2 regions of the Variovorax sp. LjRoot175 genome follow, and region 2 is predicted to be linked to the other one. Evidence: predicted binding sites of a transcription regulator. Region 2 holds the regulator's gene; the other holds the start of a gene.

Region 1 (3,406 bases), 150 kb from region 2:
ATCGCGACCTGCAGCAAGTGCATCAGCGCAGTCCACCGTGACAAGTGGGCTTCGATACCGGCGACGAATGCATCGATGTTCAACGTGAACGCGACGGCGTCGTCGCCAAGGCGGGTCGCGGCGCCAGGCAGCGTCGAATCGGCGAGGCGCCTGCGAAAGGCGGCCCAGTCGCGTTCGACCACAGCGAAGCGTTGGCGCACGGTGTCGTCCCAGGGTACGAACAACGGCCGTTCGGTGTCGCCGCGGCGCAGTCCCTGGAGGCTGCGCTCGAACTCTGCCACCTGCTGTGACAGCGCCCGCACATCGCCCGCGCCAGCCGACAGCACCATCCGATAGGTTTGCATGCGCATGCGCCCAGCTTCGTTGACCGCAGCGGCACCCCCCTCGATCTGCCATGACATGTAGACCAAGGTCGCGATGGCGCCAAGGGCTGCCAACAGGAACGGCATGGCGACCAGCGCCAGCTTGGCGCCCAGTGTCCATTGCCGAGATCTGTTCATCGAGCGCATGTCAGCGTTGCGGCAGCGGCCGCACAAGTGGAGCGCGTTCGATGCAGCAGATCCGGCCGGCCGACGAGTCGACGCGCGTAGGCGTTCGAGACAGCAAGGCCCAAGTGGGACATGCTGCACATCGCATGCGCCCCACTGCTGACGCACCGATCCCGGCCTTGTTGCTGGGATCCATAGGCCCAGGCAGGCTCACGAGTTCGGTCAGTCATCGGGATCGGTTCCTCGTTCGGATACAGCTGCATTCCTATGTTGCGCGCGCGCTCGACGCGCGCTCACCATTCCTCTCAGTCGTCGCCTTCTCTGGTGCGTCGGCAGGTCCATGTGCTCGTTCGCTTGCCGCATTCTGCATTTGAAACCGTGTGCATGCTTGATCTGGATCAAGCTCCAAAGCCCCCGCGGGGCTACGCTGCAGAAACTCAACCTCCGAGGAGACAGTTCATGTTCAAGCGCATTCTTGTTGCCACTGACGGCTCCGTGCTGGCGGAAAAGGCCGTCTCGAAAGCCATCGACCTGGCTGCGGAGCACAAGGCCGAGCTCAGGGCCGTGACCGTGGTACGACGGCAAGCCAAGAGCTACATGGACGGCACCATCGAATTCGAAGCCGAGGAGATCGACCGCATCGGGTGCCGGCGCGCTGAGCAGGCCAAGACCATGCTCGAGGCGCTCGAGAAGCGCGCCGAAGCATGCGGCGTACGGGTCAGCACGGCGTCTGTCAAATCGAATCGAGTGGCCGATTCAATCATTGGTGCCGCCAGCAAGCACGGCAGCGATCTCATCGTGATGGCCTCGCACGGACGAAAAGGGCTGGCACGCGCTTTCCTGGGTAGCGAAACCGCGCATGTGCTTGCGAACTCCGACGTGCCCGTGCTTGTACTGCGCTGACCTTGGCCCGTGCGCTTTCCTGATAAGCACCAAGGCGCGCTGCGCGCTGATCCATTTGCTGCCGACCGCGGCTCGAACCCCATGTGGATGCCCTTTCGAACGAGCGCTGAAGCTGAGGTCTCCGGGACCGTATTGATCTGGACCACCTGCTGTTCGTAGGCATCACGCAGCGCGGGCGCTTCAGCTTGCAAGCTCCGCGCACAGCTCAACGCCGCCCCCTGACCGCCGCAGCAGTCATCGCCTCGACGCCGCATCCGACCGCTCTCCTGCCAGCGTCTGGCCGGGGCCGAGTCGCTCGGCGTCATCGTCGTCATCGTCGTCATCGGCGCTCGTCCAGATCGTTGTTCAGATGCCTCCTGCCGAGCGGTCCGGCTGCTTATGTTGACAAGCATCAACCAACGACCGGCGCGACGAAGGCACAGTGAAGACCTGCCTTTCCTTGGTTGAACGCAATGATGTCCACTGTCCTGGCTCCGCCCCACGAAACCTCCCCGTCTTCGGTCTCGGCCGACGTGCTGGCCCGCTTCGATGTGGCCGGGCCTCGCTACACGTCCTATCCGACGGCGGACCGCTTTGTCGAGGCCTTCGGCCCTGACGACTACGGTGCCGCGGCGCGGCAGCGAAGGCTGGGCATCAGCGCAGTCATGACTCCCATCTCCCTCTACGTCCACATTCCGTTCTGTGCATCGCTGTGCTACTACTGCGCGTGCAACAAGATCATCACGCGGCATGCCTCCCGTGCGCGTGAGTACCTGGGATACCTGGAGAAGGAGATCGCCCTGCACGCGGCGCAATTGAGCGCACGGACGGCGGTGAGCCAGCTTCACCTTGGCGGCGGGACGCCGACCTTCCTGAGCGATGACGGCCTGACCGACCTGATGCGGATGCTGCGCGAAGCTTTTTCGTTCGCGCCGGGCGCCGAATGCTCCATCGAGATCGATCCACGCACGGTCGACGCCGACCGCCTTGCCCACCTGGCCCGACTGGGCTTCAATCGTTTGAGCTTCGGCGTCCAGGACTTCGACCCGGACGTCCAGCAAGCGGTACATCGCATCCAGCCCGCACAACAAGTATTCGATCTGGTCGCCTCGGCGCGCGAGCTGAAATTCCAGTCCATCAACGTCGACCTGATCTATGGACTGCCGCGTCAAAGCGCCGCCTCGTTCGACCGCACGTTGGCGCAGATCTGCGAGCTGCGTCCGGACCGCATCGCCCTCTATGCCTACGCGCACTTGCCCGAGAGGTTCAAGCCGCAGCGCCGGATCGCCGCCGACGAATTGCCCTACGCGGCCACGAAGATCGAGATGCTGTCGCGCTCCATCGCCGCCCTCACCTGCGCTGGCTATGTCTACATCGGCATGGACCACTTCGCGTTGCCGGACGACAGCCTGGCTGTCGCCAAACGCCAAGGTCGGCTGCACCGCAATTTCCAGGGCTACAGCACGCAGCCGGACTGCGACCTTGTCGCGCTTGGCGTATCGGCGATCGGAAGGGTTGGCGGCACCTACAGCCAGAACGCAAAGACCCTGGAGGACTACTACGACCATCTCAACCAGGGACGGCTGCCGGTGGTGCGCGGGCTCGCGCTGTCGCGCGACGACGTGCTGCGTCGCGCGGTGATCATGGCCATCATGTGCCAGGGCCATGTCGACTTCGAGTCGATCGACATCGCCCACCTGATCACCTTTCGTGACTACTTCGCGTCCGAACTGGCCGCTCTCGGCCAGCTGGAGGCGGACGGCCTCGTTTGCCTCACGGACCGCGATCTCACGGTCACCGACAAAGGCTGGTTCTTCGTACGGGCCGTGGCGATGGTCTTCGACCGCTATCTGCAAACGGATCGCAAGCGCGCTCGCTTCTCCCGGATCATCTAGCCACTGCGTCGCACCCCGCCCTGCCAAATGCACCTCGCCTGCAGCTCGCCAATCGTCGACGGCCCAACTGGCTCTTGCCGGACGTGGGTCACGGACGGCTCGAGCGTCTGATCGCCGAGCTCAAGCACCCTTCAGGAGACC
Region 2 (3,406 bases):
GACAGAGGCTTGTTCGCTCGCCTGCGCCGCATGCTCGGCCGCTGTCTTGCTTTGGCTTGTCGCGCGATCGGCTGCAACAAGCGCCCTTTGCCAAGCGCGATGGGCGGACAGCCCGGTCTTTCGTGCCGCTTCGCCGGCCGCCTTCACGCAGCGATCAGAGGGCCGAGCTGCATACCTTCTTGCCTTGAGCAACGCCGCAGCGGCGTCCTTGGACGCGTTTCGCGTGGCCGAGGCTGCGTCGAGAGCCGCCTGATATGCAACGTCATGGGCGGCCATGCCCTGCATCTGAAGGTCTGGCTGCGCGGGGCGCTGCTGGGCAGCGCAAGGGCTCATGAGCGCGGCGCAGACGGCCGAAAGTCCGATCAGCGCGATCATGTTGCGTCTCATGGTGTCTCCCTTCAGCGGCACCATATGTCGATCTGATGACTCAGGTCGATCCACAGCGCCTGAATTGCCACTGCCGCAAGCAGGCCGCCGGCAAGCCGGGTTCCCCATTCCTTGCGCGCAATGCTGGCACCTGAACGCAAGCGCTGCCACAGCCAAGGGGCCAGAACCAGCGACACGCCGCTGCCCACGGCAAAGAGGGCCATCGTCAGTGCGCCTTGCGCCGGTCCGTTGGCCAGCCCGGCAAGCATCAGCGCGGAATACAACAGACCGCAAGGCATGGAGACCCAGAGCGCACCCGTCGCGAGCACGCCGGCCATCGAACCGGTGAGCGGCCGCAGGCGCGTCGCGAGCGCGCGCCCGATACGGTGCGCCCAGAGTGGCTGTCGCCCGAGTGCGGCGAGCACCAGGCCCCAGGCGAGCACAAACACATGAAGCAGCACCCACAGAGGACGCAACGCCGCGACCTGTTCGCTTGCGAACCCGAGGCTCTGCATCGCCGCTGCGGCGGCCGCCCCGGCAGCCGTATAGCCCGCGATACGGGCCGCATGGAAGGCGACGGATGCGGAAACAGCCGGAGGGCTCGCCGAAAGCGGCGCCACACCACCATCCACCGGCACGCGCACGATGCGGATCACGCCGGCACAGGCAGCACCGCACATCGCGACGCAATGGGGCCCGCCGACCAATCCCATCAGGAGCGCAGTGCTGGCGAGCGCAGTCTGCATGATCAGACGATGCGCGAGAAGCGCGTGCGGTTGTGCTCGGCCGGGACGCGAGATGAATCGGCAGGGGCGAGGGCGAGAGATGTGTTCATTGCGGCGGTGGGTCTGGCAAGCAATGACCCACTATGCGGGCAGGTCGACCCGTCATCCTTGATGTGCATCAAGCCTGGGCGGCGCACCGCGTCACAGAATCACTGCAACCCTCGACGCCCTCCATGAAAGCCGAACACATCAAGGTCGCCTGCTCCAGTTGCACCCTGCGCGAGCTGTGCATGCCCGCGGGGCTGGAGCCGAGCGAGTTGAAACGCATCGACGAGATCGTGGCCACGCGGCGCAAGGTCCGACGCCGCGAGACGCTCTTTCGCAACGGCGAGCCCTTCACCTCGCTCTATGCGATCCGCACCGGTGTCTTCAAGACCCGCGTGGCGACCGAGGATGGGCGCGACCAGGTCACCGGTTTCCAGATGGCCGGCGAAATCATCGGCCTCGATGGCATCGTCAACAACCAGCACACCTGCGACGCGGTCGCGCTCGAGGATGCCGAGGTCTGCGTGATGCCCTTTCACCGAATCGAGGAACTGTCGCGCGAGGTCGCGGCGCTGCAGCGCCACGTGCATCAGATCATGAGCCGCGAGATCGTGCGCGAGCACGGGGTGATGCTGCTGCTGGGAAGCATGCGGGCCGAGGAACGCCTCGCGGCTTTTCTGCTCAACCTCGTGCAGCGCCTGCATGCGCGCGGTTTCTCGCGTTCCGAGTTCGTGCTGCGCATGACGCGCGAAGAGATCGGCAGCTACCTCGGGCTCACCCTCGAAACGGTGAGCCGGACGCTCTCCAAGTTCATGGAGGATGGCATCGTCGAGGTGGAGAAGCGCAATCTTCGCATCGTCGACGCCGAGGCGCTCCGGCGCATCGTCAATCCTCCCGGCTGTTGATCTCGGAGGCCGACCTGGTCAGAAGCAGCGTCAGCGCGCTCGACCCTATCGCCAGCAGCCAGAAGACGAAGAAGCCGGCCGCATAGACCGCCTGGCGCGACAGGCCGACGGCCTCGCCGCGCCAGTGGAGGTCGCCGGGGTCGACCAGCGCAAAAACCAGCAGTTCGGCCGCGCTCGCCAGCAGAAAGGCGGGCCAGAGAATCGACATCCAGTTGCGCGTCTTCATGGCCATCAGCGCCTGGGTGCGGGCAGGTCGGCATCAGGCGTTGCCGCATGATTGCGGCCCGCCAGCGCGGGCATCAGCTTCTTTTCGACCAGTTGCTTGTTGATCTCGATGCCCTGGCGATAGTAGTCCGGCGCCACCACCGGATCGGGCGTGCGCAGGGCGAGCCAGAGCGTCACGAAGCTGGCGACGATGACCACAGCGGGCCCGGCCATCACCATCCACAGCAGCGGGAACTGCCACCAGGGTTCGCTCTTGGGGGAAGTCATCGCATGATCGTCCATCTTGTCTCCTCTTTGCGAACTCAACGAGGCACCAGGAAGGTCGCCTTCTCCGACACCTGCGCGCTGCCGTCGGCCGAGCGCACGTCGAAGTGCACGACGTGGGAACCCGCGGTGGCGCTGCCGTAGGGGAGCTGCAGGCGCACCGCGACCCAGCGCGACTGCGCAGAACCGACCTCGACCGGATCAGGCGGAGACACGCTCAAGCCTTCCAGCCCCCTGGCTTCGATGCGGTAGCGCTGCACCTGCTCGGTCGCGTTCATGATCTGCAGGCGATAGACGTTCTCGAGTTGACCGCCCTCGACGATGCGCGCGAGCGAAGCCCGGTCGCGCACCACGTCGACCTTCAGCGGCATGCGCACGACCAGGCTCGCCAGCACGCCCATCGTCAGCGCAGCGAGCAAGCCCGTGTAGATCAGCACCCGTGGGCGCAGCACGCGGCGCAGCACCTGCCTCGGCGTCCAATGGCCGGCCATGCCGGCCTGGGTCGCGTAGCGGATCAGACCTCGCGGTGTGGCCATCTTGTCCATCACGGTGTTGCAGGCGTCCACACAGAGCCCGCAGCCGATGCACTCGTACTGCAGCCCCTTGCGGATGTCGATGCCGGTCGGGCAGACCTGCACGCACAACGAACAGTCGATGCAGTCGCCAAGCCCCTGCGCGCGGGCGTTGTTGTTCTTGGAACGCACGCCGCGGGGTTCGCCGCGCTCGCTGTCGTAGCTCACGATCAGCGTGTCGCGATCGAACATGGCGCTCTGGAAGCGCGCATAGGGACACATGTACATGCAGACCTGCTCGCGCATGAAACCCGCATTGCCGTAGGTCGCAAAGCCATAGAAGAAGACCCAGAACACCTCCCAC

What was found. Region 2 encodes FNR, which switches genes on or off when oxygen is low (the NO sensors DNR and NnrR bind a similar motif). Its sites were predicted from a motif close to TTGATNNNNATCAA; they were not measured.
Region 1: a site for FNR is predicted at 1,773-1,786, ahead of hemN (oxygen-independent coproporphyrinogen III oxidase). Genes of this name have one in related genera too.

What each region holds. Positions count from the first base shown of each region.
Region 1 is NZ_CAXURY020000002.1:543,216-546,621, reverse strand. It holds gene ACSQ89_RS32615 (type IV pili methyl-accepting chemotaxis transducer N-terminal domain-containing protein) at 1-500, opposite strand, end outside; gene ACSQ89_RS32610 (universal stress protein) at 948-1,391, shown strand; gene hemN (oxygen-independent coproporphyrinogen III oxidase) at 1,847-3,265, shown strand.
Region 2 is NZ_CAXURY020000002.1:395,702-399,107, reverse strand. It holds gene ACSQ89_RS31870 (hypothetical protein) at 1-276, opposite strand, end outside; gene ACSQ89_RS31865 (sulfite exporter TauE/SafE family protein) at 399-1,112, opposite strand; gene fnr (fumarate/nitrate reduction transcriptional regulator Fnr) at 1,325-2,041, shown strand; gene ACSQ89_RS31855 (hypothetical protein) at 2,022-2,267, opposite strand; gene ACSQ89_RS31850 (FixH family protein) at 2,273-2,548, opposite strand; gene ccoG (cytochrome c oxidase accessory protein CcoG) at 2,569-3,406, opposite strand, start outside.